Regions from separate parts of the Pseudoalteromonas sp. c7(2019) genome, predicted to be linked through region 1. Evidence: predicted binding sites of a transcription regulator. Region 1 holds the regulator's gene; each other region holds the start of a gene.

Region 1 (10,260 bases):
ATTGAGGATTTGCTGGCATAACAGGTTGTCGCCACCAATTGACAGCGTTATAAATTACGAAAAATATGAAACCATATATCAACACACTTTTTAATATTGATAGGCCTTTTTGTTTTGGCGTTTTTTTAGGTGTGTCTTTTTTATTTTTGGTACCCGTTGTCATAGTTGCAGCTTTACCCTAAGTGTTTTTTACTTTAGTTATTTGCAAAAGTTTCTAATTTAAACCAGCAACCAAGTAGCAGTACCTAAAAAGGCGAATATACCCACAATGTCTGTAATTGTAGTTAAAACTACACTACCTGCAAGAGCGGGATCTATATTCATCTTTTTAAGAATAATAGGGATACTCGCACCAGCAACACCGGCCACCACTAAGTTCATAAACATAGCGAAGGCGAGTACGCCACCAAGCATAAAGTCCCACTGCCATAGGGCAATAACACCTGCTATTAACAACGACCACAAAACACCGTTTAACGCGCCAATAGCAAGCTCTTTCATCATCAAGAAACGTTGGTTAGTTTGATTTATATGACCTACCGCAATACCACGAATAACAAGCGTTAATGATTGGCTACCTGCAACACCACCCATAGAAGGGACAATACCGTTAAGCACAGCTAAAATAGGGAGCACATCTAAAGTGCCTTCAAAAAAGCTAGCTACAAAAGCAGCTGCAAGTGCAGTTAGTAAGTTGACACCTAACCAAACTGAGCGTTTTTTAGAGCTTTTTAGTACTGGCGCAAAGGTATCTTCTTCATCATCAAGACCGGCTAAGCCCAATAAACTATGCTCAGCATCTTCTCGGATTACGTCAACGATGTCATCGATCGTGACACGACCAAGGAGCTGATCGTTATCATCGACTACGGGGGCCGATATCCAATTATGACGTTCAAATAATTGCGCGACTTCACTTTCATCCATTGAGATTGGAATGGATTCACAATCTTCATCCATTAAATCGCGAACAATCTTTTCTGGCGGGTTAGTTAATAATGTACTCAGCGATAAAGCGCCTATAAAGCAGTTATGCTTATCAACAACGTACAAGTCATCGGTACCTTCTGGTAACTCGCCACGTAGCCTAATATATCTAAGTACAACATCGAGCGTAACATCAGGGCGAATGGTCACCGTATCGGTGTTCATTAGCGCGCCAGCAGAACGCTCTTGATACGAAAGTGCTTGTGTTGCACGTTCACGGTCTTGAATGTCCATCGCGCTAACAACGTCTTTATAAACGGTGTCCGGCAGACTACGTAATACTTCACCTAAGTCATCGTGGCCCATATCTTCTGTTGCGGCTGCAATGTGCTTAGGTTCCATTTGGGCAATAATGCCTAAACGAACATCTTCAGATAGTTCTTCAAGAACATCGCCTTGCACATCAGGATCAACCAACTGCCAAAGGAGTCGGCGAATTTTATGTGGTGATGATTCTAATAATAATGCGGTATCACAAGGAGCTGTTTTTGCGAGCATGCGCCTAACTTGAACAAATTGACCACTATTGAGTGACTTAGTCACCTGTTTTAGTTGCTGTAGTGGGTAATCTTGTTCAAAAGCTTCAGGCATTGGCGTCCTTTATAAATTTTTATATTACTTTATGGGGAGAGGTGAGTTAACTGGCGTCACTAACCGTATTTATTTTATATATCTGTTTTAGTTGGGGCATTAGTAATGCGAGCATTATTTTTATAACTGTTTATTCTTGTTCATTAAAACGTTGTGCTATTAATTCTCCAACAGCATGTAAAGCTTGCTCAGAATCGGGGCCTTTACATACAACTTTTACTTCTTTGCCTTGGCTACTTTCAAGTAACATTAATGCAAGTACGCTATCGCCTGCAGCTTCTTTGTCATCTTGAAATAATGTAATTGTCGCATCAAACTGCACTGCTAATTGGGCAAGCACGGTGGCTGCTCTGGCGTGCAATCCTAATTTGTTTTTTATTAAAAAAGTGTCTTCACAATGCATAACTTACTCTACCTAAGCTGAACAGGTGATTATTCAGCTATATTATTTTTCTTGTTCGCGATGGCGAATTTTAACATTGGGATGTGTCATTGCAAAACTTTCACCGATAGTTTGCGCTAAATATACAGAGCGATGTTGTCCGCCTGTACACCCAATAGCAATGGTTAAATAACTGCGGTTATTTCGCTCTAAGTGCGGTAACCATGTTTGTACAAATGTTTGAATTTGCCATGTGAATTTTTGCACTATGCTGTGATTGGCCAAATAATCTTTAACAGGTTGATCTAACCCATTTAAAGGTTTTAATTCAGGTTCCCAATGTGGATTTGGTAAAAAGCGTGCATCAAATACGTAATCTGCTTCTTTTGGTATACCGTATTTAAAACCAAACGATTCAAACGTGACAATCAGTTGCTTATCTTTTTTACCTAAAATCTTTTCACGAATAGATTCAGCAAGTTGATGAACACTCAAATCAGTCGTGTCTATCATAAAGTCGGCGCGGGTGATTAATACATCAAGTAATTCTTTTTCTTTTTTGATGGCTAAATCAAGAGGCAACGAGTCAATTGATAGTGGGTGTAATCTACGAGTTTCAGAAAAACGTTTGATCAATGTTTGATCGTCGCTATCTAAATAAAATAACGTAGGTTTTGCAAAGCCAGGCAAGTATTCAAGAATATCGTTAAATTCATCTTGTTGTTTAGGGATGTTACGCACATCAATGCTAACAGCAATTTTATCGTAGCTATCAGACACACTGCGAACTAATGAAGGAAGCAAGTTAACTGGAATATTATCTACGCAATAATAACCTAAATCTTCTACAACGCGTAAAGCAACCGACTTTCCAGAACCAGAACGGCCGCTTATGATAATTAACTCCATTTAACACCCTTTATAAAACTATGATTGATTGACAATAACTTGGTAAAGCTCAGTATCTGATTTTGCACTGCGTAACTGTTTACAAAAATCTTTGTTGTTTAGTTTATCAGCAATGGTTGCTAGAGTCTTTAAGTGCTGCTGGTTATCGCCATCTGGTACGATGAGTGCGACGAAAATATCAACAGGGCGATTATCGATCGCATCAAAATTTATTGGAGTTTCGCTAACGAGTACTAAAGCCAAAGGCTCTTCTGCACCGCTCATTCTTCCATGAGGAATGGCAATGCCACGCCCTATACCTGTACTACCCAATTTTTCTCTGCTCATTAAAGCATTAAGAATATCTTGTTGCGGTAAATACGGAAGTTTGTCGTGGGCAAGTTCGCTAATGAACTCTAAAATTCTTTTTTTGCTATTAAAAAGGACCGCAGCTTTGCTGCAGTCCTGGCATATAAGTGAGCTTAATTTCATCATATTAGTGTCGAGCAAGCTTCTCTTTGTGTTTAATTACTTGTCGATCGAGCTTGTCGATCAACGAGTCAATGGCGGCATACATATCTTGATGTTCTGTAGAGGCAAATAGCTCAGCACCGCTTACGTGTATGGTGGCTTCTGCTTTTTGATTTAATTTTTCTACATCGAGAATGACATGAACATTATTAATATGATCAGAGTGTCTTTCTAGCTTCGCAAATTTGGTATTAATATAGTCTCTTAGTGAATCGGTTAATTCTACGTGACGACCAGTTAAGTTTAGTTGCATAAGCATTACCCTCTTTTTTTTGCGTCTTAAATCAAACTTTTACGCTGATTTGACGGTGGAATAGCCAGAGATTCGCGGTATTTTGCGATTGTACGTCTCGCTACTTTAATTCCTTGCTCAGCCAATATATCCGCTATTTTGCTATCACTCAATGGTTTTGCTGAGTTTTCTGCTGCGATTAATTTTCGGATAAGCGCACGGATTGCTGTAGATGAACATTCACCACCGTTTTCGGTGCTTACATGGCTTGAGAAAAAGTATTTAAGCTCAAATATACCACGGGGTGTGTGCATATACTTTTGGGTTGTTACGCGCGAAATTGTTGATTCGTGCATTTCTACCATTTCAGCAACATCATTTAAAACCATTGGTTTCATGGCTTCAGGACCGTGTTCAAAAAAGCCTTGTTGTTGCTTAACAATACAATTTGTTACTTTTAATAGCGTGTCGTTTCTACTTTCTAAGCTTTTAATAAACCATTTAGCTTCTTGTAAATGCGAGCGAATAAACTGGCTGTCACCACTGGATTTTACAGTGCGAGACATTGCAGCGTATTGGCTATTAACACGAATTTTAGGCATGCTATCTGGGTTTAACTCAACAACCCAGCGGCCTTTAATTTTTTTAACTGACACATCAGGAATAACATACTCAGATTCTTCTCTTACAATAGTATCTGCAGGTTTAGGGCTAAGAGTATGTATTAATGTCATTACTTCTTTAAGCTCTTCTTCTTTGAGCTTAGTTTTCTTCATTAATGTACGATAGTCACGAGCAGCTAATAAATCAATATGCTCGGTTAAAATCATTTTTGTTTCATTAATGTAAGGTGTTTCTTTATCAAACTGGTTAAGCTGAATACACAAACACTCTTGTAAGCTACGTGCAGCAATGCCTACTGGATCAAACAGTTGGATGCGTTTTAATACAGCTTCAATTTCATCAAGTTCGACTTCGTTATCATCTTCGTTTTCTTGATTAAAGCTTTCTAAAATCTCTTCGCAGCTTAGTGTTAAAATACCTGAATCATCGACGGCTTCTACAATAGCAATAGCAATAGCTTCGTCTGTAGGGCTAAATGGCGTTAGTTGTAACTGCCACATTAGATACTCATGGAGCGTTTCAGTAGAGGCGCCTTGGTATATTGATTCGTCTTCAGGCATCGGACCCGATGATGCTGCTGGAGCGGCACTCATGTACTCATCCCAACTAACATCCATAGCCATGTCGTCACTTAGCGTGTCTTTTGCAAGTGCTTCACCACTATCTTGTTCGTATTCGCTTGGAGCATCATCGGCAGATGCGCTAACAGTTATGTCATCTGTATCTGCTTTTTGCTCGTTTTTACCTGCAGCGTCTTCTGAATAGTCTGCTTCTTCAACCTCTAATAGCGGGTTGCTGTCGAGAGCTTCTTGTATTTCTTGCTGGAGATCCAATGTACTGAGTTGCAACAAACGAATAGCTTGTTGCAGCTGTGGAGTCATTGTAAGTTGCTGGCCCATGCGCAGCTGTAGTGATTGCCTCATGTATCTCTAACAATCCTTTTATGTTGTTATAATTAATACTAGCAGATGCTTAAAGACATGGCGTAAATGTTACAGCCTAAATTGCTCGCCTAAGTAAACATCGCGTACTGTTTTATCATTTAATACGTGTTCTGGAGTACCTGATGCAATCAGCTCCCCATGAGAAACAATGTAGGCTTTTTCACAAACATCAAGGGTTTCTCTTACGTTATGATCGGTAATTAATACACCAATCCCACGATTTTTAAGATGTTCTATTATTTTCTTTATATCTAATACCGAAATCGGGTCAACACCTGCAAATGGTTCATCCAGTAATATAAATTTAGGATCTGCTGCCAGCGCACGTGCTATTTCAACACGACGACGTTCGCCACCCGACAATGCCATACCTTGGCTATCACGAATGTGTTGTATGCTAAATTCATCTAATAATTTATCGAGAGTGTCTTCTCTAGCTTGTTTATTTAACTCTTTGCGCGTTTCTAAAATGGCCATTAAGTTTTGATAAACAGTCAGCTTTCTGAATATTGAAGACTCTTGCGGTAAGTAGCCAATGCCTAATCTAGCACGACTATGCATAGGTAAAAGAGTAATATCGTTATCGTCTATCGATATTTTACCTTTGTCGCTAGGTACAAGTCCTACTATCATATAAAACGTGGTGGTTTTACCTGCGCCGTTAGGGCCAAGTAAGCCAACAATACTGCCAGCTTTGACTTCAAGGCCGACGTTTTTTACAACTTCACGGCCTTTATAGCTCTTTGCTAATAGCTCTGCTTTTAATGTGCTCATGGTTGACCTTTGTCGCTTTTTTTACTTTTTTTAGTCTCGATTGGTACTAAAATTGTGTGAACGCGGTCAGTTGAGTTTTCATCTTTTTCGGCACTGATTAGCTGCTGCTCTATATCGTAGGTAATGCTTTTAGCATTTATTTTTTGTCCCGCTTGCGATACTTGTGCATTACCAACAAGCGTTAAAAAACGCTTAGATACATCATAACGCACTTCGTCAGCACTGGCGCTCATAGTCGTGCCATCTGATTGCTTTTCTTCAAAGTGCGCAGGGCTACCTGTAGCAATTAATAATTGTTTATTATCACCAAGTTCATCGCGTTTATGTACTTCTAAGCGGTCGGCTGTGATACGGCGGTTACCGTGAATAATTTCAACGTTTTTCTCAAAAATCCCGACATTAGCTTTTAATTGACCTTCTTGCTTATCGGCGCTTATTGAAATTTGATTTGCAGTCGGTTGCGTGTTTTGCTCTGCAGCACTACTATTAAACGCTAGTATAAGTGTAGGAATAATAAGTGATTTTAATATTTTATTGGTCATAATATATGGTTCGCGTATGGTTAATTAGTTTTATCACTTCGGTTTTTAAGTCGGCTTCTAGGCCTTTACCAGTGATTTTTAAATTGGGTCCAGTGATGATAACGGGTTGCTCCGAACGCATTGTTAATAGCTTTATATCTACCTGAATATTATCAGCATTGATTTTGTCTATCATGGCGTTATCGGTTAAGTTTTTGGCAACCACATTGCCTTCTAAAATTAATTGTTTGTCTTCGTATAATGTTGCTTCGTCTGCATTTATTTGCCACGTTTGCTTTTCGTTATATAAAGTAAAAATAGGTTTTTCAAAAAACGTAAAACCTAATTGTTGATATAGCTCCATTTTAGCCGCAGTTACTTTGTGGCTAATTTTACCTTGTTCGTCATAGGCTGTTTGTTTGAGTTCAATGGCTATGTAATCAGGCTTGGCAATAACTTCAGGCTCAGTCTGAGGCACAATATTTGTTTGTGTAAAATAAGGGTACCAAAGCCAAACCATACAGCTAATGAATAAAACGCTTAATATTATGCGCGCTGCATTCATGAACTAGTGCCTTGTGTAGTCAATGCTTTACCATTTTCAAGCATAAGTAAGTCGGTGAGCTCTCTTACTGCACCAAAGCCGCCAGGCATTTGCGTTACATAGTGTGATAAACGTTTAATAAGTGGATGGGCATCATTTACTGCAACAGCAAAGCCGACTAATTCCATAACGGGCATGTCAGGACCATCATCACCGATATAAGCAATTTGTTCATCGCTAAGGTTGAGTTTGTCTTTTAATTCTTGATAGGCAATGAGCTTATTTTCTTGGCCTTGATAAATATGCTGTACGGTTAAGCTGCTCATACGTTGTTGCACTATTTGTGAATGACGACCAGTAATTACAGCCACTTCAAAGCCACTGTTTATAAGCGCTTTAATGCCAAAACCATCTTTTGTATTAAATGCTTTTAGCTCTTCACCTTGATTACCAAGATAAATACGGCCATCAGAAAATACACCATCAATATCGCATATAAGTAGTTTTACTTTTTTAGCGCGTGCTTTTGCATCATCGCTCAGCGGTTGATAGAGTTCTTCAAATTGCATTTATAATACTCCTGCTTTTAATAGGTCTTGCATGTTTAATGCGCCAATAGGTTGGTTTTTCTCATTGACGACGATTAAGCCATTTATACGTTTGTGTTCCATAATGTTAAGCGCTTCAGCGGCTAAAATATCTTGTGTAGCCGTAGTACATGACTTAGTCATAACAACATCTATTTGTGTTGTATGAATATCAATTCTTTGCTCTAAAATACGACGCAAATCGCCATCGGTAAATAATCCCACGAGCTGCTGATTTTCATCAACAATGGCTGTCATACCTAAACCTTTAGCAGACATTTCAATGAGGGCGTCTTTAACTGTTTGTGAAACGCTAATAATAGGTGTATTTGCGCCGCTGTGCATAACATCTTTTAAAGTAAGTAATAAGCGCTTGCCTAAACTACCACCTGGGTGAGATAGCGCGAAGTCATCAGCTGTAAACCCGCGAGCTTCTAATAATGCAACTGCCATGGCATCGCCCATCGCAAGCGTTGCAGTGGTACTTGATGTAGGAGCTAGACCCAATGAACAGGCTTCTTTTTCTACTTTAATACACACATGTACATTAGCAAGGGTCGCCATGGTTGATTGCGTATTGCCAGTCATCGATATCATTTTGGCACCAAGTCGTTTTAAAACCGGAATGATATTTAAAACTTCGCTGGTCTCCCCTGAATTAGAAATAAGCATAACCACGTCATTTTTAGTGATCATACCTAAATCACCATGGCTTGCTTCACCAGGGTGAACAAAAAATGCTGGACTGCCAGTGCTTGCAAGGGTTGCCGCTATTTTATTGCCAATATGACCTGATTTACCCATACCAATGACAATAATACGGCCTTCGCAGTCGTACATTAATTGGCACGCGTTATGAAAATTTTCATCTACATATTGTGCAATATCACTAAGTGCTTGGCGTTCAACATCTAAAACGCGAAGGCCTTGTTCAATAAAATTTAGCGTTGCCATCATTTACCCTACTTGACTAAAAATATACCCTTGGTAACCCAAAAACGCTATTAGCAATAAGCCGCCTTCTACTCTATTGATACGTTGGGTGCCTCTAAAGTTCAATGACATAATAATAAGAGCAAGTGTTGCGCCAATCATAATTAATACGTCTCGGCTTACTAATGATGGGTCAATGGCTGAAGGGTTAATAATACCGGCAAGTGGTAATACCGCTAGAATATTAAATATGTTTGAGCCAACAATATTACCTAGTGCTAAATCATCTTCATTTTTAAGTACACCTGCAACCGAAGCGGCAAGTTCAGGCAAACTAGTACCGATGGCAATAATTGTTAAGCCAATGACTAAGTCGCTTAAGCCGAAGTATTTAGCAATATCGACAGCCGAACCTATTAAAAAATGAGAACTAACAGGTAGGAGTATCATGCCGACAACTAACCAAAATACCGCTTTTTTCGTAGGTACATCGTTTGGTACATCGTCGCAGGCTTCTGACACAAATGGATCATCTTGGTTTTTTGCACGCATAGATACAATAATTAACCCACCGATGAATACGATAAAGCCAACCAAAAGTGCAACACCTTCATTAAATGAAAAGTAGTTATCTGAGAACACATACCAAGTAGCTAAAGATACGAGCATCACTAATGGCATTTCACGTTTTAATGTACTTGATGAAACTGAAAGAGGGCGAAATAGAGCAGTGATACCTAACACAAGTAAAATGTTTGTAATATTAGAGCCAACAGCATTGCCAACCGCTGTGTCGGTTTTGTTAGCCAGAGCGGCAGAGGCTGAAACCATCATTTCGGGTGCTGAAGAGCCCATAGCTACCACGGTTAAACCAACAATAAGTGTAGGTACACCAAAGTTTTTAGCAAGAGCCGCAGCGCCATAAACAAACCTGTCTGCACTCCAAACAAGAGCTGCAAAACCAAGAATTAAAATAACAAACGAGGTAACCATTGTGTTAAGCCAGTTATACAAAATACGGATGGCGCGAATAGTAACAAAAGCCAAGATGAAAGTATAAATAAAAGAGTAAGGTCAACTACGTAACAATGCTGCTTTTAAACAGCTAATTTAAAAATTTAAGCCGGGGTTAAGCTGTTTTGAGCGAGTCTTATAATCCTTTTTATGGGTGTATTACAAAATCTTACGAATTGTTTTTTCCATCTTTGACAAAAAAGCTTTAAAATAGGTGCACTAGTGAACATTTTTATGGAGAGCGACTTGTCGCAATCAATAGTAGAAGTCAAGGATGTTAGCTTTTCGAGAGGCAATAGAACTATATATAAAAATATGAGTTTTAGCGTTCCTAAAGGTAAAATTACTGCGATCATGGGGCCAAGCGGAATTGGCAAAACCACTATGTTGCGTTTAATTGGTGGTCAGCTTAAACCAGATTCAGGTGATATTTTATTTGAAGGTGGCAGCATTCCTAAAATGTCTCGTAAAGAGTTATACGAAGCACGTACTAAAATGAGCATGCTTTTTCAAAGTGGTGCGCTGTTTACTGATATGTCGGTATTTGACAATATTGCGTTTCCTATAAGAGAGCACACAAAGCTAAGTGAAGACCTTATCCGATTAGTTGTATTAATGAAATTGCAAGCGGTTGGGCTACGTGGCGCTAAAGATTTAATGCCCTCTGAGTTATCGGGCGGTATGGCAAGACGTGCTGCACTTGCGCGC
Region 2 (10,260 bases), on a different contig from region 1:
CTTCTTGTATTTCTATAAAGCGTTTAGCGTTGTTAACAGTTGCCTCAATTTTTAAGCGATTGCGCACAATCCCCTCATTAAGCATTAATCTCTCAATATCATCTTGTGTGAATTGTGCCACTTTATTTACATCAAAATTAGCAAATGCTTTTTTATAACCGCTGCGTTTTTTTAAAATTGTATACCAGCTTAAACCCGCTTGCGCTGATTCAAGCGTAATAAATTCAAACAGCTTTGTATCATCATAAAGAGGCACACCCCATTCTTCATCATGGTAAATAACGTAGTCGGGTTTAGTGGTGTCGAGCCACGGGCAACGGCACTTTATTTGCTCACTCATTATTATTCCTTTTTGTGTGCGTCATTTTTATGTCGCTCAAATTATTGATGTAACTTAATGATAAATATGTAAATAAATTTTGGTATAAATCGTGCATTTAGACATGTATCTACATCAATTCGAGATTTGATTATGGCCCTTGCTAGCGTGCTAAAACCACAGTTTTTTTCTGCAAATCAGTATAACCCATGTTTACTTCAAGAGGAGTACATTGGTGAATTAAGCGATCTGCGCAAGCAAGCAAGTTGGCTTTCGCATTTGGTTGATACCATGCCAGCAGGCGTGGTTGTACTTGATGGCAAAGGGTTGATTGCAAAAGCGAATCAAATAGCGATTGATATGCTTGGCGAGCCACTTGAAGGCGAACGCTGGTTTAATGTTATTCAGCGCTCTTTTAGGCCACATCAAGATGATGGCCACGAAGTGTCTTTAAAAGACGGGCGCCTAATAAAGCTTGATATTACTGCTTTAGCACCAGAGCCTGGGCAACTTATTTTAATGACGGATTTAACCGAAACCCGCCGCTTACAAAAACGTGTTGCACATATGCAGCGATTAAGCGCGCTGGGTAAAATGGTTGCGTCACTGGCGCATCAAGTCCGTACGCCGCTCTCAGCCGCTATGCTTTACGCCGCTAATTTAGGATCAAAACGCTTACCCGAAGCATCTCGCGATAACTTTCAAACAAAGTTAATGTCGCGTTTAAAAGATTTAGAAACTCAAGTAAACGACATGCTGTTATTTGCTAAAAGTGGCGATCAGCAAGTTGTTGAGCAAGTTTCAATGCAGCAGCTTTTAACAGAAGTTAAAGCAGGTGCTGATGCGATGGTTGCACTTAATGAAAGTGAGCTGGATGTAAGCTTACCAGAGCCAGATATACAAATAGTCGGTAATAAAACGGCATTGGCCAGTGCTATTCAAAATCTTGTGCACAATAGTATTCAAGTTATTGGCGGCGGTGCAAAAGTAAAAATTAGCGCACAAAGAGATTTAAAAGATTTAGATATGGTTCGTATTAGTGTGAGCGACAATGGCCCAGGTGTTGATTTAAGCCAAAGCGATAAAATTTTTGAACCATTTTTTACTACAAAAAGTCAGGGCACAGGTTTAGGGCTTGCGGTAGTAAGTTCGGTAGCTAGTGCGCACCAAGGTCGTGTTGATGTGACTAATAATACGCAGGGTGGTGCCTGCTTTAGTTTGTTACTGCCTATTAAGGCAACATCTAAACTAGAGGGTTCATTATGAGTAACACTATTTTAGTTGTCGAAGATGACGCAGGGCTTCGTGAAGCCTTAATAGATACCCTTGAAATGTCGGGTATTGAATGTGTTGCAGCGAGCAGTGCTGAGCAAGCAATGTTACTGCTTAAAAAAGATCAATTTTCGCTTGTTGTAAGCGACGTGCAAATGGGCGCAATGAGTGGCCTGGATTTACTACGCAGTATTAAATTAAACCACCCTGATTTACCTGTATTGATGATGACGGCGTACGCCACAATTGACGATGCGGTAGAGGCGATGCGCCTAGGTGCAATTGACTACATGGCTAAACCATTTGCACCTGAAGTGCTGTTAAATATGGTGAGTCGTTATTTGCCTGAAAAAGCAAAAGAAACCGACGGACCTATTGTTGCTGACCCAACTAGTATTCAATTATTGGAGCTTGCGAGTAAAGTAGCACGCTCTGATGCAAGTGTAATGGTACTTGGCCCAAGTGGTTCAGGTAAGGAAGTACTTGCTCGTTATATTCATGATAAGTCAAGCCGTTGTAATGAGCCATTTGTGGCGATTAACTGCGCGGCTATTCCTGAAAATATGCTTGAAGCCACGTTATTTGGTTATGAAAAAGGAGCTTTTACGGGCGCGATTCAAGCATGTCCGGGTAAGTTTGAGCAAGCACAAGGCGGCACTATTTTACTTGATGAAATTACTGAGATGGACTTAGGGCTACAAGCAAAGCTGTTACGCGTACTGCAAGAGCGTGAAGTTGAGCGTTTAGGGGGGCGTAAAACAATTCAGCTCGATGTACGTATTTTGGCAACCAGTAATCGTGATTTAAAAGAAGCCGTGTCTGAAAATCAGTTTAGAGAAGATTTATATTACAGGCTTAATGTTTTTCCACTAATGTGGCGACCATTGTGCCAACGCCCTGGCGATATTATTGTATTGGCTAAGCATTTAATTGAGCGCCATATAAGTAAAAGCAAAGAGCCTATGGCATATTTAGATAAAGGTGCCGAGCAAAAGTTATTGGCTCACGCGTGGCCTGGTAATGTGCGCGAGCTTGATAACGTTATACAGCGTGCACTTATACTGCGCACGGGTAACACAATAAATGAGCATGCTATTTTTATTGAAAACTTAGCAGCTAATAACTTTGTTATGGAGCCATCATTGGCGCCGGCGCAAACAGTATCGTCAACAGAATTAGCTCACGCAGATAAAGGCGTTGATAAAAGCACGCTAAGCTCTGCATATTATGATGAAAAATCACATGCCGAGGTTGAACCTAAGCAGGGCTTGCTAGCGGCAGACACCGGTAGCTATAAAGATGAGCTTAAAGACAAAGAGCATCGTATTATTTTAGAAACCCTTGCACGCTGCCAAGGCAAGCGTAAAGACGTTGCCGAAACATTGGGCATAAGCCCACGAACTTTACGTTATAAACTAGCGCAAATGCGCGATTTAGGTATTTCACTTCCAGCATAACCTCCTATAAACCCTAAGTTTGCGCTGCGAACTTAGGGTTGTCAAAACTCTGACTAACACAAATTAAAGTTAACCTATTGTATTTTAATGATTAATTATTTGGCATGCTTTGTGCTTTATTACTTGTAAGAGTTCACTGCGTGTCAGAGATAAATTATGAAAATTCAAAACAGTGCTGTATTTCAAGAAATGCAATCAATGGCTTTAGAAGCCGGCCGTAATAATCAAATAAATAAATTGCCGACTCAAGTTCAGCCTACTTCTACTTCCCAGTTTGGCGACATGCTAAGTGATGCATTAAATACAGTGCACGGTCTACAGCAAGATGCAGGTCAAAAAGTAAAAGCGGTTGAGATGGGGGATCGAAGTGTATCGCTTGCTGAGGCGATGATTGCTTCTCAAAAATCGTCAGTTGCTTTTGAGGCTACAGTACAGGTTCGTAATAAACTTGTTGAAGCTTATAAAGAAATCATGAACATGCCTGTTTAATTAGGTAGTGGAGAATTATTGTGGCGCAATCTAACCAATCTACAGACCTAGCACTTGCTGGTGGCGGTATTGACCAAAGTGGTGGTGATGATCAACAAGAACAAAAGTCAGGCTACTTAAGTGCTTTAAATGGTGTTGATGTATTGCGCCAAGTAACATTGGTTATAGCATTGGCTATTTGTTTAGCTATCGCGATTTTTATTATTATTTGGGCTCGTCAGCCAGATATGCGCCCGTTAGGCAAAATGCAAACTGAAGAGCTTATTCAAACGCTCGACTTTTTAGATGCGCAACAAATTGAATATCAACTAGATGGCAACGTTGTGTCGGTTGATGAAAGCGAATACCAAAATATTAAATTGTTAATGACCCGCGAAGGGTTAGAGCAAGGGCCAGCGTCGGGCTCTGATATAATTATGCAAGATATGGGCTTTGGTGTAAGCCAACGCTTAGAGCGCGAACGCCTAAAACATGGCCGCGAGCAACAACTTGCCCGCACCATTGAAGAGCTTAATAATATTACTCGCGCTAAAGTATTGTTAGCCATTCCTAAAGAAAACGTATTTGCCCGCAGAGAGAAGAAACCATCAGCTACAGTTGTATTAACGCTTAAGCGTGGTCGCTCACTCGACCGTGAAGAAGTAGACTCTGTTGTTGATATGATTGCCTCGGCAGTACAGGGTTTAGAGCCTATGCGAGTTACTGTTACCGATCAAAATGGTCGATTATTAAATTCAGGTTCGCAAAGCTCATTAGCAGCACGCTCTCGTAAAGAATACGACTTAGAACGTAAGCGCGAACAAGAGTACCTTGAAAAAATAGACAGTATTTTAATACCGGTTGTTGGGCTTGCAAACTATACAGCTCAAGTTGATTTGAGCATGGACTTTAGCTCGATTGAGGAAACTCAAAAGCGTTATAACCCAGACCTACCAGCGGTTAGAAGCGAAACCACATTTGAAGAAAATAACATTGGCGGCCTAGCTGTTGGTATTCCAGGTGCGCTTACAAATCAGCCACCGTTAAACTCGAACATTCCTGAGGTTGCGGGGCAAGGTGGTGCAGGCACAGCTACGTCACCAACACGCAGCCACAAAGAAGCCACGCGTAATTATGAACTCGACACTACAATTTCTCATAAGCGTCAGCAAAGTGGTGTAATACGTAGAATAAGCGTATCAGTTGCTGTTGACTACATTGCTAAAGTGGGAGAAAACGGTGAAACAACCATGACTCCACGCTCGGTAGAGGCATTGTCAAATATTCGTCGCTTACTACAAGGTGGTGTAGGTTTTGATATGCAACGTGGTGATGCACTTGAAGTCGTAACAGTGCCGTTTGTACGTGAAGAAACAAATTTAGCAATAGAAGTGCCACTGTGGGAACAAGACTGGTTTATGAAAATAGCCCGCCTTGTATTAGGCGCCTTAGTTATCATTGTATTGATAATGGCAGTAGTAAAACCAATGCTTAAACGCTTAATTTACCCAGACGATACACTAGAAGAATACGACGAAGATGCATTAAGTTCAGGCGTAGATATTGGCGACAACACGCTTGATATGCTAAATAAAGACTTTGATTCTGCTTCGGTTGGTTTCTCAAGTGATGGTACACTGCAGTTACCGGATTTACATGGCGACGAAGATTTACTTAAAGCAATTCGTGCCCTTGTAGCTAACGAACCAGAACTATCATCACAAGTAGTCAAAGCGTGGTTAACAGAAGATGACTGATCAAGAACAAAAACAACTCCCGCCAGCCTTTGATGTTGATAAGCTAGATGGGGTAGATAAAGCCGCTATATTACTTTTGAGTTTATCAGAAGAAGATGCCGCGCAAATCCTTAAACACTTAGAACCTAAACAGGTGCAAAAAGTGGGTATGGCGATGGCTGGGTTACAGGACTTATCACAAGCTAAGATTAGCGCTGTACATAACTTGTTTATAGAACAAATTCAAAGCTTTAGTACCATTGGTTTTCAGTCAGAAGACTTTATTAAAAAAGCGCTTACAGCAGCCCTTGGTGAAGACAAAGCCGCTAGCCTTATTGACCAAATTGTTATGGGCTCAGGCGCTAAAGGCTTGGATTCATTAAAATGGATGGACTCTAAGCAGGTAGCAAACATTATTCGTAATGAGCATCCGCAAATTCAAACCATTGTATTATCGTATTTAGAGCCAGAACAGTCAGCTGAAATTATTGCTCAGTTCCCTGAAAAAGTACGCTTAGATTTAACCATGCGTATTGCAAACCTTGAAGAAGTTCAGCCAGCAGCACTGCAAGAGCTAAACGAAATCATGGAAAAACAATTTGCCGGCCAAGCAGGTGCACAAGCCGCTAAAATGGGTGGCTTAAAAGCTGCTGCAGATATTATGAACTACCTAGATACCAATGTAGAAGGGCAGTTAATGGACTCTATTCGTGAACATGACGAAGAGATGTCGCAGCAAATTCAAGATCTTATGTTTGTGTTTGAAAACTTAATGGATGTTGAAGACCGCGGTATTCAAGCAATCCTACGAGAAGTACAACAAGACGTATTAATGAAAGCAATTAAAGGCACCGACGATGCCCTTAAAGACAAAATACTGGGCAATATGTCTAAGCGTGCAGCCGAAATGCTTGCTGATGATTTAGAAGCTATGGCACCTGTTCGTATAAGTGAAGTAGAGGCGGCGCAAAAAGAGATTTTATCAACAGCGCGTCGTTTATCTGACTCAGGTGAAATTCAGCTGGGCGGCGGCGGTGGCGAGGAGTTCCTGTAAACTATGAGCAAACTCAAAGGACGCACACTTCGGGCTGATGAAGCAGATGAATTATTAAAAAACTGGGCTATTCCAGATGTAGCACCAGATGAGAGCAGCTTTGGCAATCGCTCTACGGCTTACGGCACACCGCTTAGTGAGTTGTACAAAAAAGAATTAGCCGAAGAAATGCCTATTGATGAGCCACAAGAACCAGAACTCCCTGCGCTTACCATGGTTGAGCTTGAACGCATTAGACAAGACGCGTACGAAGAAGGCCTTAAGCAAGGTCATGAGCAAGGCTACATAGACGGTTTTGAAAAAGGCGTTGGCGAAGGTAAAGAAGCAGGCTACAAAGAAGGCTTAGAGCAAGGTAAAACACAAGGCCTTGAAGATGTAAAACCATTAATTGAAGAGCAGTTAACAAGTTTAAAAACCATTTTAGAGGGGTTAACTGCACCGCTAGATAAAGTGGACGAACAAGCCGAGAAGCAATTAGTACAACTTGCTAGCATGTTGGCGGAAGCTGTTATTTATCAAGAAGTAAAAACATCGCCTGATGTAATTTTACATACGTTAAAGCAAAGTATTGATTCACTTAATGCGGAGCAAGAAAAAGTACGAATCCATTTAAACCCCGAAGACTTAGAACTCATAAAAGAGAGCTACGGCGAACAAACCATTATTGATAATAACTGGCAATTAATGGCAGAGCCCACTCTTGAGCGCGGTGGCTGTGAAGTTAAAACAGCGCAATCGTCACTCGACATGACCCTTAAAACACGTGTCAAAGAAACGTTGGATAGTTTTTTGCATAATAGTGGTATCTAACTATTTTATTGGCGTGTTATGTCAACTCAACGTGCACCTTTAAGCGAACGCTTATCTCAATATCAACAACATATTAAAACCCCGGCGCCTGCTGTGGCAGGTATTTTAACGCGTGTTGTTGGCCTTACCCTTGAGGCTAGAGGTTTACGTGCACCCGTTGGTAGCCAATGTAAAATAGAAACTATGAACGGCTTTGTAGACGCCGAAATAGTCGGTTTTAACGATCAAACTTTGTACTTAATGCCTAACGACCACATCTCTGGTGTATTACCTGGTGCGCGTGTTATTCCTCAAGTAAATAATTTAGGTTTACCTGTAGGGATGAGTTTATTAGGCCGCGTGGTGGATGGTTTAGGGCGACCGCTAGATGGCTTAGGTAAAATTAATGCTGAGCATCATTTAAAGTTTGCGCAAAATACTATAAATCCGCTTTCAAGAAGACCAATCACTAAGCCTATGGATGTAGGTGTGCGTGCTATTAACTCGGTTATCACAGTAGGGCAAGGCCAGCGTATGGGCTTGTTTGCAGGCTCTGGTGTGGGTAAATCAGTACTACTGGGTATGATGACCCGAGGTAGCGAAGCTGATGTCATTGTTGTTGGCTTAGTGGGGGAGCGTGGCCGCGAAGTAAAAGAATTTATTGAAGAAATACTCGGTGTAGAAGGGCGCAAACGCTCAGTTGTTGTCGCAGCGCCTGCTGATTCATCACCACTTATGCGTTTAAAAGGCTGTGAGAGCGCCGTAACTATTGCAGAGTATTTTAGAGATCAGGGTTTAAACGTATTATTGTTACTCGATTCGGTAACGCGTTATGCAATGGCGCAACGTGAAATTGCACTTGCTGTTGGCGAGCCGCCCGCTACAAAGGGTTATCCGCCTTCGGTGTTTGCTAAATTACCTGCGCTGGTGGAGCGTGCTGGTAATGGCGGTGAAGGGCAAGGTTCAATTACTGGCTTTTTTACGGTGTTGAGTGAAGGCGATGATATGCAAGATCCTATTGCTGATGCAGCGCGAGCTATATTAGATGGCCACATTGTACTATCGCGTGATTTAGCTGACAGTGGGCACTATCCCGCTATAGATATTGAAAAGTCGATTTCGCGTGTTATGCCTCAAGTTGTTTCTGAGCCGCATATGCAACAAGCCCGAGTGCTTAAACAAGTGTATTCAATGTATCAACAAAACAAAGACATGATTACGTTAGGCGCTTATCAAAAAGGGACCGATCAAATGCTCGACCAAGCTATAAATATGATGCCAAGAGTGAATGCATTTTTACAACAAGGTATGCGAGATGTCATTAGTTACGATGATGGTCTGCAAGGTCTTGCTCAGTTACTAGGACAAGCATAATGGCTAAAAACAAACTCGATTTATTGCTCAAAATTGAAAATGATAAAGAAGAAAATTTGCGCATGAGTTACTTACAAGCTAATCAAAACTTGCAATCGAATCAACAAAAGCTACAAGGTTTAAACAATTTTAGACTTGAATACTCTCAGCAGTTACACCTAAAAGGTAAGTCGGGTTTATCTAGTGCAGGGTTTGGTCAGTACCATGCTTTCATAGCTAAAATTGAAGAGGCAATTCGGCAACAAGCAAGTACCGTAAATACCGCTAAGCAAGTTGTTACTCAACGTAAAACTCTATGGCTTAAGCAGCAAATTAAAGCTAAAGCAGTTGCCAAACTAATCGAAAATCAAAAACTCAAAGCAAATGCGTTAATGGCAAAAAATGAGCAAAAAATGTTAGATGAGTTTTCAGCTAATCAGTTTTTTCAACGTCGTAAAGCTTTGTAATTTAGGCACGTTAATTGCTTTGTTACTTAGTGGAATTCAACTTTTGGCGGTATGCGGTGGCATATTGCCGTAATGGTATTAGGTGATTTATGGCGATGAATAACATTTCGTTTTTAGTTTCTTCTGAAAAAGATTCACTGTTAGCTTTTAAAGACAATAGTTTAGCTAATGGCGAAGAAAATTTAGGCGATGAATTTTTAAGTCAGCTAAACGAAGCGCATAACTCTATGGAGCCATTGCTTAAAGGCAATAAAAATCCCGATGCCGAAAATTCGATTGCCATACCTAAGCATAAACAGCCAGAAGAAAATGAAAATCTGAGCGTAAAGCTAGATGAAGTAACAACAGACGAAGTTACTTTTGTGTCTGTTGAGATGCTTGATCAAATTAATTCAGCACAAGCAATGAGCACTTCGGTCAATAAGCCGTTCGATGCAACTAACAGTTTAGAATCAGAAAATGCAGAGCTAGAAGCTATACAAGCAGAGAATACCGAAATAGAAAACACAGAAATAGAGAATACAGAAATAGAGAATTCAGAATTACAAAGCACACCAATAATTGCATCCACTAATACAAGTGATAAAGTATCGGCTAAAGAAGCGAATACAGCCAGTGTAGTGCAAAATTCAATTGCCACTAATGTAGACTCTAAAACGGCTAAATTAACTGATTCAAAAAGCGATAACTTTAGCTCACTATCTTTGAATTCGTTACCATTAAATGAAGGCAAGCATCGTAAAAGTGGTGTTGCTGAAGCTATTGAAGGGCCATTAAATTCTATAAATAAAAAGCCCGATGACAGCATTGGCCCTATATTAGAAAAACCTGAAGTTGCATCAATGAGTTTTAAAGAGCAGCTAGGACAAAATAAGTCTGCTGATGAAAATAATATAGTTTTGCCAACACTCACCGACAAAGCGGGCGTTACTCAGTCTTCTTTAGCCGCAACTGAAGCTGATAATAATGCAGCAATAGATACGTTAATGACTAAAGATGCAAGCTTAATTAAAGCTAATGATGTTATTGCTAGTTTAACGCCTGAGCAGCGCTCACAACTTAACGCGCAAGTTAAGGTATTAGAAAATACTGATTCAACAAGTAACGCAACTAGTAGCACTTCAAATCTTAAGCAAATGCTTGCGCAATTTATTACTGATAACGAAAAAACGCAGAGCACGAGCACAAAACAATCTTTTAGCGCAGAAATCAATTCACTTAATACAACTGAAAAACAAAGCTTATTAACGCAGTTAAACGCTTATATTAAAACAGAGCAGCCTAAAGGCGAGCAATTGGCAGTGCTTAAGCAAACAGTTAATGAATTAAAAGCTTCAATTGAAAT
Region 3 (10,260 bases), on a different contig from region 1:
AACACTGTCGTGTGGTGCTACATCTGCAATTACTTTGTGTACACGTGCCATTACTTTTTTGAACGAAAACTGCGGTGTTGCGTTTTCTAGGCCGTAGTTTTCACCGTGGCGAATTTGCTCTGCAATTTTAGCGCTTTTAATAACTGCTTTACTTGGAACACAACCGTAGTTTAAACAGTCACCGCCCATTTCGCCCGCTTCAATAAGGGTTACTTTTGCTTTAACAGCAGCAGCAATATAACTTGTTACCAAACCACCTGCGCCTGCACCAATAACAATCATGTTACGGTCGAATTTTTTAGGCTTAGTGTAGTTTTTGTATACGCGACGTTTTTTAAACACGTTTAAGATTCCTTTAGCAATGAATGGGAAAATGCCCAATAAAGCGAATGATAAGATTAAGTTGAATGATAAAATTCCAGATAAGCTCTCTATTTGCGCCAGTTGCGTACCTGCGTTAACAAATACAAATGTACCGGCGAGCATACCTGCTTGGCTTACCCAGTAATAAGTCCATGACTTTATTGAAGTAACACCCATTAATAGGTTTATTAAAAAGAACGGAAACACCGGCACTAAACGAAGAGTAAATAAGTAAAATCCACCTTCTTTTTCAACGCCTGCATCAATTGCAGCTAAGCGCTCAGGAAAGCGTTGTTTAATAGTGTCGCGTAGTAAGTAACGCGATACTAAAAAGGCAAGTGTTGCGCCAATAGTTGATGCAAAAGATGCAACCAATAAGCCTTCAACTAAACCAAACAATGCACCTGCTGCAAGTGTTAAAATAGCTGCGCCCGGTAACGAGAGAGCTGTTACAACTACATACAATAAAAAGAATCCACCAATAACTAATAGCGGTGACTGCTCTTTGTATTGGTTAAACTGATCCATCGACCCTTTTAAGCCATCAAGCGTAAGTAGTTGGTGTAAGTCAAAATGAAAGAACAGGCCGACGGCGGCCGCTGCAATCAATAATAAAAATATTTTTTTAATCATGTTCTCTCTCAAACCGCTCTTAAAAATTATGGGTTAGTGTTAATTTTGCGTTTATTGGCAATTCAGGAAATGCCAATGTTGCGCCAAAGTAACCGCCTTCAAATACTGGGCGCCAGTTTTTTTGATTCGTTACGTTGTTCACATCTAATCGTAACTTGGTACTAGGCGTAAAAGCATAGCTAGTATTTACGTTTAGTGTGTACTGATCACGAATTTTTACCGTCGCCAAAAAGTCTAATGGGTAACTCTTTGTATATAGACCTGAAAAACCCGTTTGCCATTTCGAATTAATTGAATAATTTCCGTTAAAGCTGAAAGATTGCTCAGGGATGCCCTGCACACGGGTGTTTGAAGGTGCAAAAGCGGTAAAACTAGGCGCACCTACGCTGGTGCCTTCAATAATGTCTGGGCGTGAGTTGTCAAATGCATCAGCGACTTGAGCCGAATCTTGACTACTTGCAGAATTATCGTAGCGAGCGTCAATATAGCTGTAGCCAGCACTTAGCCAATAAGGGTAGGCGTCATAAAATACTTGGCTTTCAAAGCCGGTAGTACGAATGCCAGTATTACTACCATCACGATTACGTAAACTACGACGTTGGCTAAATACGGCTCCATCGGCGTACCAGTCGCTTTCAGTTGGTGCGTATTTTAAACCAAATTCAACTAAGGTATTTTCGGTTGAAAAGTTTTGTGCGCTAATTGTGTTGTCGCCACCAAGAGACGTGCCGCCAGCCATGCTATTTGATGTGGCTTCGTTGTAACTTGCTGCACCATAAGTGGTGTAATCACCGTTCAATCGGTAGTTAAAGCTTATTTGCCCCGAATGTAGCTTATCATTAATGCTATCACGAGCTGCAATTTCACCCTCTGGCGCAATTGGGTCGTGCGCGTCCACGTCATAAAAATCAATACGGTAGCCAACACTTGTATGAAACTTATCTGTCCAATCTGAATCTTGCTGAATAGCAAAGCCTGTTTGCCATGAGCGCGAATCGGTAGTGTCTGATAAGTTAAAGTCGCCACTGCCGTCATTATTAATATCATATTGACCACCAGGGGATACAAATACACCTGGGCTAATTTCAATTAAACGCGCTTGTTGTACATCAGTTAGAGGAATGCGACGATTTGAAAGTGGGCCAGTTAAATCAATAGGCAAGTCTGCTTCTGTTGTAAATTGGCTGTAGCCTAATACGCGGTTATAACGTACATCAAATGCAAAAATGGTTTGCTGATCGCTATTCCAAAGGTAGGTAAGCTCGGTACGGTTTTGCGCGGTATCAGCACCATCTATAATTTCAACAAAGCTATTCTGTGCAATTTCTTCGCGTTGTAAGTGCTGAAAATACGTAATGTTTTTTATTGATGCATTGCTAGAAAGTTCACGCTTATAAATACTGTGTAGTAAATAGGTAGTAGCTTCGTTTTGATTATCAGGGTCGGTAAGTACTGTACTGCGATCAATTTTAACTTGTCCAGTAGGCGAAATAATTGAACCTGCTGCTGGTACGGTACTACCGTTTGCTTGCACGCCTTGACCGGTAATATAAAGGCCGTTATCTATTAGCGCTTGAGTAGGGCGGTTAATACCGGCGTTATCGGTAAATTCAACTTGGTATAATTCAAAGTTAATATCCCAGCTGCTTTTGTCATCGGGTAATACACGTAATGATGCAAATAAGCTGTCACTTTTAGTTCCCGAAAAATCGTAGTAACTGCCGTTATCAATATGTTCAGCGCTTACTCTAAAACCTACTTTATCTTTTACAATGGGTGCACTGTAATCAACTAAAACACTGTATTGATCCCATCGACCTGCAGATACAGTTGCTTTGCCTTTGCTTTCATCCGTAGATGCTTTTTTAGAATGTAAGTTTACAAAACCACCATTGCGTTGGCTTGAGCCAAATAATACCGGTGGCGCGCCTTTTACCACATCTATTTGTTCTATAGAGTTGAACGATAATGGCACACCAAAGCCATTATTACCTGCTTGACGACGTGTACCATCTTGAAAAAGCTCACCCAGCTGCCCGCGAATAGTAGGTAAACTTGGTGCGCCAAAACCACTGGCTGAATAGGTATTAGGGCTTACTGCGAGTACGTCTTGTAGGCTCGTAATATTAAGTTGTTCTATTAATTCGCTTGAAATAGGCGTTACAGAGCGGGCTATATCTTGTAGTGCTAAATTATCACCAAAAGGCCCATCAACTGTTGCATCCTTAACCGAAAGCCCTTGAGATTTAATAACTTGGCCTGCCACTTCAATACGCTCTATTGTGCCACCTTTTGTTATTTTTGATTCTTCGGCTGCAAAAGCATTAAGTGGTGTATTTAATATTGTGGCTAGGGAAAGTGCTAAATATGCGTGTTTCAAACGTTTTCTCTCTACGGTTAAAATGTTGTTGGCGATAAAGACCGAAGGCTATAAAAATAACTTTCAGTTAAATTGTGTTTCTTTTTGTTTTTTAGAACATAAGCCTAAGCAAGTATTTTAAAGTAGTACTTAAGTGCTTTAATTTAATGGTTTATGTAAATAACTGCTTTTTAACATATTTTTAAGCATAGTACACTTTTATAAAGCGTGTGCGGCACTGTTTAAGTTTTATCAAAAAAACTTAAAATAGGTCATCAACAAAAATAATTACTATTTTTTGAAATAAAAAATAATTTATACGGTCTAGGTTACTTCAACGTTTATTAATATTTATTAAGGAAATTTTATGACAGGTTCAATGAGTTCTGATGTGCAAAACCGTTTGCAATGGTCACTTTTATCTTTGCGTTTAGGCGTGTTTATTGTAATGGTTATGTGGACGTTCGATAAATTCGTAAATCCTGGTCATAGCGCACGTATTTTCGAACATTTTTACGGTATTAGTGGCTCATCTGACATAGTTGCTTATGTAATTGGTGCTCTTCAACTTGTATTAGTATTAGCATTTTTAGCGGGTATTAAAAAGCGCATCACTTACGGTATCATTTTTGTAATGCATGGCTTATCAACGCTTTCTTCTTACAACCAGTATATAGATGGCTTTAACAACTTATTATTCTTTACTGCATGGCCAATGTGGGCTGCGTGTTTTGCACTTTACTTATTACGCGACCAAGACGTAAAATTTACTGTAAAGTAATAAAACAATAGTTATACCCTTAAGGTTGTAGCTAAAAATACATTGGGCTGAGTTGCTTACTATTTCAGCCTAATGTATAGCCTTTGAACACTTCTTCTAACAATCCAACCTCTTTGTCATCTTCTAAAAATAATCCTTTTTATATTATTTCATCCTAAATATTGCGCTAGATCAAAGTTAATATATTTGTAAGAACAATATCGACAGCTTTAGTTTATGTTAGCTATACGGTTAGTAGGTTTTAATTACCTCAAGTTATTCAACTCAATGTTGTATAGAAGGCTCGTATGGAAAAGGTTAAAATTTTGTCGGCGCATCAGTCATCAAATCGTTCAGAGAACAAGTCTTCACACAATCAAAATTGCGATGAATGGAGCAAGCTTGATTTAGTACAATTACAAGCAAAGCTAAAAACATCATCCGACGGGTTAAGCCAAACTGATGCCACACAAAGATTGTCAGAATATGGACCAAACGAATTAGTAGAAGAAAAACCAAATTTATTACTCAAGTTTTTATCTTACTTTTGGGGACCAATACCGTGGATGATCGAGGCCGCTATTATTTTATCGGCGCTTGCTAAGCACTGGGCTGATTTTTTTATTATCCTTGTATTATTGTTGTCTAATGTATTGGTTGGGTTTTGGGAAGAACACCAAGCGGGTAATGCAATTGCTGCATTAAAAGCAAAATTAGCCAATAAAGCACGGGTACGCCGCGATACTCAATGGCAAAATTTAAATGCTAGCGAACTTGTGCCAGGCGATGTTATTAGAATGCGGATGGGCGATATAGTGCCTGCAGATGCGCGTTTGCTTGATGGCGATACAGTAGAAGTCGATCAATCATCACTTACGGGTGAATCGTTACCAGTGGTTAAATCATCGGGTGAAACCGTATATTCAGGCTCTATTATTCGCCAAGGTGAAATAGAAGCAATAGTATACGCAACCGGCGCTAATACCTTTTTTGGTAAAACAGCACAGTTAGTACAAGGGGAACGCACCGCAAGTCATTTTCAGCGAGCAGTGCTTAAAATTGGTAATTATTTAATAATGCTTGCTGCGGCTTTAGTGCTGCTTATAGTTATTGTTGCTTTGTTTCGCGATGATCCAATGATTACCACACTGCAGTTTGCACTCGTATTAACTGTTGCAGCCATACCCGTAGCAATGCCAACGGTATTGTCAGTTACTATGGCTGTAGGAGCTCGGTTGTTAGCGAAAAAACAGGTGGTTGTAACGCGTTTAGCTGCAATTGAAGAATTAGCAGGTGTTGATATATTGTGCTCTGATAAAACAGGGACACTCACACAAAATTTATTAACGTTAGGCGACCCATTTTGTGTTGATAACGCACTTAATGAAATAACCCGCGATGACGTTATATTGAACGCCGCATTAGCATCTCGCTCAGAAAATAACGATCCGATTGACTTAGCAGTATTACAAAGTGTAAAAGCTGAGCAGCATCTAGATTCTTATCACATAGAGCATTTTCAGCCATTTGATCCTGTGAGCAAACGTACTGAAGCAATCGTTAAAAATGATGATGGCAAAACATTTAAAGTGACCAAAGGTGCACCGCAGGTTATTTTAGCTTTGTCGGCTAATATTGAGGCAGTTAAAACTCAAGTTGAGGCATCAATAGATGAATTTGCAGCACGTGGGTTTCGCTCTTTAGCGGTTGCTAAAACAGACGAGCAAGGTAAATGGCAATTTATAGGTGTATTGCCGCTTTTTGATCCACCGCGTGAAGAAGCAATACAAACCATTGCCGATGCAAAAGAAATGGGTATGAGCGTTAAAATGGTCACGGGCGACCAAGTGGCCATTGCGCGCGAAACTGCAAGTAAACTGGGTTTAGGGACAAACATTCTTGATGCTAGTGGATTTGGTGCAACTGAGCATCATCAAGCCACACAGTTAGATGACTCAATCGAGAGTGCTGACGGATTCGCACAAGTATTCCCTGAGCATAAATACCATATTATTGATGTGCTTCAGCATAGAGGGCACATTGTTGGTATGACAGGAGATGGCGTAAATGATGCGCCAGCACTTAAAAAAGCTGACTGTGGCATTGCTGTATCGGGCGCTACAGATGCAGCGCGTTCAGCAGCATCAATTGTGTTAATGACCGATGGCTTGTCGGTTATTATTGATGCAGTTAAAGAAAGCCGAAAAATATTTCAACGCATGAACAGTTACGCTATTTACAGGGTTGCTGAAACACTGCGCGTATTACTTTTTATGACAATGGCGATATTAATTTTTAACTTTTATCCGTTAACAGCAGTCATGATTGTGATGCTTGCTTTACTTAACGATGCCGCCATTTTGTCTATTGCATACGACAATGTGCATTATCAAAATAAGCCCGAAACATGGAATATGCGGCTCGTTTTAGGTATTGCATCTGTGCTGGGAATTGTAGGGCCAATTGCAGCCTTTGGTTTATTTTACTTGGGCGATAAAGTATTTGAACTCGACCGTCCTCATCTTCAAACATTAATGTACTTATTACTTTCTGTAGCAGGGCATCTGACTATATTTTTAGCGCGTACCCGAGGTCCATTTTGGTCTATTAAACCGTCTGCTATATTAATGGTCGCTGTATTTGGCACGCAAGTTATAGCAACACTTATTGCTGTTTATGGTGTGTTTATGACCCCACTAGGATGGGGATGGGCACTTGCTGTGTGGGCATATGCTTTGGTGTGGTTTTTTATTAACGATGGTTTAAAGCTAGTGGCGTATCGAATTTTTGATCCGACAGAAGCACCCTTACTAGAGAAGAGTTAGCATATAGGCTTAAAAAATGGTTATAAGCCAAGTGGCTTATAACCAATAGTACACAAGGGAGTGTATATAAGGTGGTTCAATTATTTGTGAGTAAAGTTACTCACAAATAAAAAGTATTAGTGCATTGCATCATTATACTGCTTTGCCAAGCTTTGTTTTTGCCCTTCGGTTAGTGCTTTACCCGCTAATTGAAATACTTCGTGTTCTTCTTCGCTTAAATGATGATGTACTAAATGATGCAGTTTTTTAGCTGCAACTAACCATGCAGACGAGCTCATTTCGGTATCTTCAAGTTGTTCAATTAATTCATCAATTTCGTGATGTTCAGCTACGCTGTGGCGCGCTTTTTCATGAGTTAAGTCATCAAACATAAGTGGGTTGTAAAAGTAACGTTCTTCAAATTTTGCGTGTTGTTCTAGTTCTGTTTTTAGCTCGTCCATTAGCGTGTGGCGCTGCTCTGTGTCGCCGTGCGTTTGAATGAGCGCATCTACTAATTCTCGTTGTTTGTCATGATCGTGACGTAGTGCTTCAAAAATATTCATAACTAGTCCTTTTACAATTTATTTGCTTATATCATTAACTAGCAAACTAAATGCCAAATATTAAGTTATTGTATTTTATTGCTTTTATTTTGATTTTTTATTTTTGGGCTGCTATCACTGTAAATTTTACAGTGAGATGAATGCAATAATTTCAGGATTTTACGTAGTTCAATTATAAAAGGAGTATAAATTCCTACAGAACCTTACAAATATTTACTGGTTGTTTATTTTATTGCAGTGATAAAGTAGCAACATTATTTAGGTACAATCTATATGTATTACTCCCACATATAATACCAATCGGTATAAATGCAGGTAGCACGTTAACTTAATAGGATAGTTTAAGGATGAACATAAAAAGCCCCATCGCCGCATTATTGCTGTGCGCTTTACTGAGTGCATGTAGTACTGCCCCACGTTCTGACCCTAACTTATGCATTGAAGAGGCTGAAACGGTTGATCGAAATGGCGCTCAAACAAGCTCAGAAGTTTATAATCAATGCATTAGCGCACAAATTAAAAAGGATGAAAAAAATGACACTTTTTTTGATGCTATCGGTACGTTCTTTTTTGAATTTTTTGTAATGGTGGTAGAAAAGTAAATAGGCTAACTTGCAGCTGTAATTTAAAGTAAATAAGTTGCGTAAAAATAGGATTAGTTATGAAGCAATTATTGATAGTAATTCCACTTTTTTTATTACTAAGCGCTTGTGCGGCACAGCCTTACGCAGGTTCGGCAAAATGTATGGAACAAGCAGATATTGCATACGAAACCGATACACGTAAAAATGAAACATTAGATAATGAATGCAAAGCTGCAAAAGTAAATACGCCTAATAAAGAGCTTGAGAATCATGGCTTGGTTGATAGAAGCCTTTTGCAGCTAATCGTTAGCTTTTTAAATGGTGTATTTCAATAGTACATATACAGTAAAAATATAACTAAATAAGGTATGTATGAGGGAAGAACTAAGAGCAAAAATAATTACCGTATGCGATAAAAAAATAGCAGTTAAAGGAGAAAATGTAGGGCTTTCTTTTTATGCATTTTTTGCTAATAAAAACGACGACCCAGAGCTACTTATGGAAGCTGCTACTTGGTGGATACACACCCATAAATTAGATCATTTTGTAAAAGCACATAAAATTAAACAAATGGTTTTAGACGGACTTTAGTCAAGTAAATGAGCCAATACTTTTAGCTGTGCTTATTTAATCAACAACGACTTGGTTTCTTCCGTTTTCTTTTGCTTGATAAAGTAATTTATCTGCATGCTTAATAAGAACATCTAGTGTGCTTTTTAAAGAGCCACTTACAGAGGCCCCTGCACTAAAGGTGATTTTTGTATCACTAGGAAAGTCTTCTATATTACTGCAATGCTTGGCGAAGCTAATGGCGAGTCGGTTAAATATATCGCGAATTATTCGTTCATCAACCGTATTTAGTGCAAATAACCATTCTTCGCCGCCGTAACGACCAAACTGATGATCATTACATAGTGTTTCTTTTGCAGCTTTTGCAAAGGCAATAAGAACTAAATCTCCAACATCGTGACCAAAATGGTCGTTAACTTTTTTAAAGTAGTCTAAGTCAACAATTGCTATCGTCATTTTACCTTCACCAAGCTTTGCTTCTGCTGCGCGCATTATTCCTCTGCGATTAGGGCAATTTGTTAGATAATCTGTTAATGAAATATCGTGATATTTTTGACGTTGTCGAGCTTGCCGATAAAATAAAAATAATGAAGCAATCACTAAAATAAATGCAATAGCAGCGCTGAGTCGCCAAATTATTTTTTGTTGATATTCTTCTTTAGCTTGTAGCTCACTAATGTCTTTTGCGTACTCTAGTTGCTGTATTTTGTCTTCTTTTTCTTTTACTTCAAACTGTATCTGTAGTGTTTTTATATTATTTTCACTGGTTGCTTCGTAGTGCTTTTTTGTATAAAGGAGCTTTTTTTCAATTGCTTCAAAAGCCTCGTCAGTGTGGTTAAGGCGTCGTTTTAGCTCATAGCGTTTACTTAAAAAATCGGCTTTATAAATACTGCGGCTGAATTTATCTAATTTTAAAAACACCTCATCGTTTGCTTCATTTGCTTGATCAAGTAAATCTAGTTTTATATATATGTCAGCTAACAAAATGAGCGATGCGAGTTGCATGTCGTAAACACCTGCAGAACGAGCAAGCTCAATGTTTTCTTTAGTTAAAGTTAAAGCTTTATCGTAGTTTGCTTGTAAGTACTCAATATTTGCAATTGAGTACTGAGCAAAGGTTAAGCCTTTTTGCATATTAACTTTTTTAAAATAGAGCAATGCTTTATCTAGGTATATTAAGGCATCTTTAGGTTTTTCTACTTCAAGCAATACATTGCCTAAGCTCCAATATGCTTTTGCAGTAAAAAGCCCATCTTGTGTTTGCTCATATGCCGCAACCGCTTTTTTTGCATAATATACGGCTTTGTCTTTTTCGTTTAGATAATTATATGCATCGGCTATTTTTCTAAAAAAGTATCCTTGAGATGCTGAATCGTCATCTTTTAATGCTAATTCTAGCCCCTCTAGTGCAACATTTAGGGTCTTTTTCAATGAATCTGTATCGGTGTAATAGTAAGCAAGTGCTCGCAAAATAATGATTTTTTCTTTAGTTGAATGCTGTTGCAAGCTTTCTTCTAATTTTGTGGCTAGCGTTTGTGCTGGAGCTGGGTTTGGCTCCCTCGCTAGAGACTTGAGTTGTGATTCGAGAAATAATAAATATACACTTTTTTGATTTGGTAACTCT

Evidence for each region. The regulator sigma-54, encoded in region 1, starts transcription at its own class of promoters, with help from an activator protein. The targets are predictions, from matches to a motif close to GTTGGCACGNNNNTNGNNT.
Region 2: fliE (flagellar hook-basal body complex protein FliE) is a predicted target of sigma-54. The motif match lies at 3,147-3,165, and genes of this name have one in related genera.
Region 3: GQR38_RS09570 (hemerythrin domain-containing protein) is a predicted target of sigma-54. The motif match lies at 7,522-7,540, and genes of this name have one in related genera.

The regions. Positions count from the first base shown of each region.
Region 1 is NZ_WTKS01000003.1:319,192-329,451, reverse strand. Features, by position in the region: gene GQR38_RS05210 (protein disulfide oxidoreductase) at 1-163, opposite strand, end outside; gene mgtE (magnesium transporter) at 220-1,578, opposite strand; gene GQR38_RS05200 (HPr family phosphocarrier protein) at 1,709-1,981, opposite strand; gene rapZ (RNase adapter RapZ) at 2,024-2,869, opposite strand; gene ptsN (PTS IIA-like nitrogen regulatory protein PtsN) at 2,888-3,340, opposite strand; gene hpf (ribosome hibernation promoting factor) at 3,345-3,632, opposite strand; gene GQR38_RS05180 (RNA polymerase factor sigma-54) at 3,659-5,158, opposite strand; gene lptB (LPS export ABC transporter ATP-binding protein) at 5,228-5,953, opposite strand; gene lptA (lipopolysaccharide transport periplasmic protein LptA) at 5,950-6,495, opposite strand; gene lptC (LPS export ABC transporter periplasmic protein LptC) at 6,485-7,039, opposite strand; gene kdsC (3-deoxy-manno-octulosonate-8-phosphatase KdsC) at 7,036-7,587, opposite strand; gene GQR38_RS05155 (KpsF/GutQ family sugar-phosphate isomerase) at 7,588-8,559, opposite strand; gene GQR38_RS05150 (calcium/sodium antiporter) at 8,563-9,531, opposite strand; gene GQR38_RS05145 (ATP-binding cassette domain-containing protein) at 9,787-10,260, shown strand, end outside.
Region 2 is NZ_WTKS01000016.1:86,023-96,282, reverse strand. Features, by position in the region: gene GQR38_RS16610 (DNA-3-methyladenine glycosylase I) at 1-340, opposite strand, end outside; gene GQR38_RS16605 (ATP-binding protein) at 473-1,585, shown strand; gene GQR38_RS16600 (sigma-54 dependent transcriptional regulator) at 1,582-3,048, shown strand; gene fliE (flagellar hook-basal body complex protein FliE) at 3,205-3,537, shown strand; gene fliF (flagellar basal-body MS-ring/collar protein FliF) at 3,558-5,273, shown strand; gene fliG (flagellar motor switch protein FliG) at 5,266-6,306, shown strand; gene fliH (flagellar assembly protein FliH) at 6,310-7,116, shown strand; gene fliI (flagellar protein export ATPase FliI) at 7,135-8,469, shown strand; gene fliJ (flagellar export protein FliJ) at 8,469-8,915, shown strand; gene GQR38_RS16565 (flagellar hook-length control protein FliK) at 9,005-10,260, shown strand, end outside.
Region 3 is NZ_WTKS01000007.1:63,247-73,506, reverse strand. Features, by position in the region: gene GQR38_RS09590 (bifunctional TVP38/TMEM64 family protein/FAD-dependent oxidoreductase) at 1-996, opposite strand, end outside; gene GQR38_RS09585 (TonB-dependent receptor) at 1,016-3,376, opposite strand; gene GQR38_RS09580 (hypothetical protein) at 3,723-4,136, shown strand; gene GQR38_RS09575 (plasma-membrane proton-efflux P-type ATPase) at 4,424-6,940, shown strand; gene GQR38_RS09570 (hemerythrin domain-containing protein) at 7,057-7,482, opposite strand; gene GQR38_RS09565 (hypothetical protein) at 7,830-8,084, shown strand; gene GQR38_RS09560 (hypothetical protein) at 8,144-8,401, shown strand; gene GQR38_RS09555 (DUF6500 family protein) at 8,439-8,657, shown strand; gene GQR38_RS09550 (GGDEF domain-containing protein) at 8,694-10,260, opposite strand, start outside.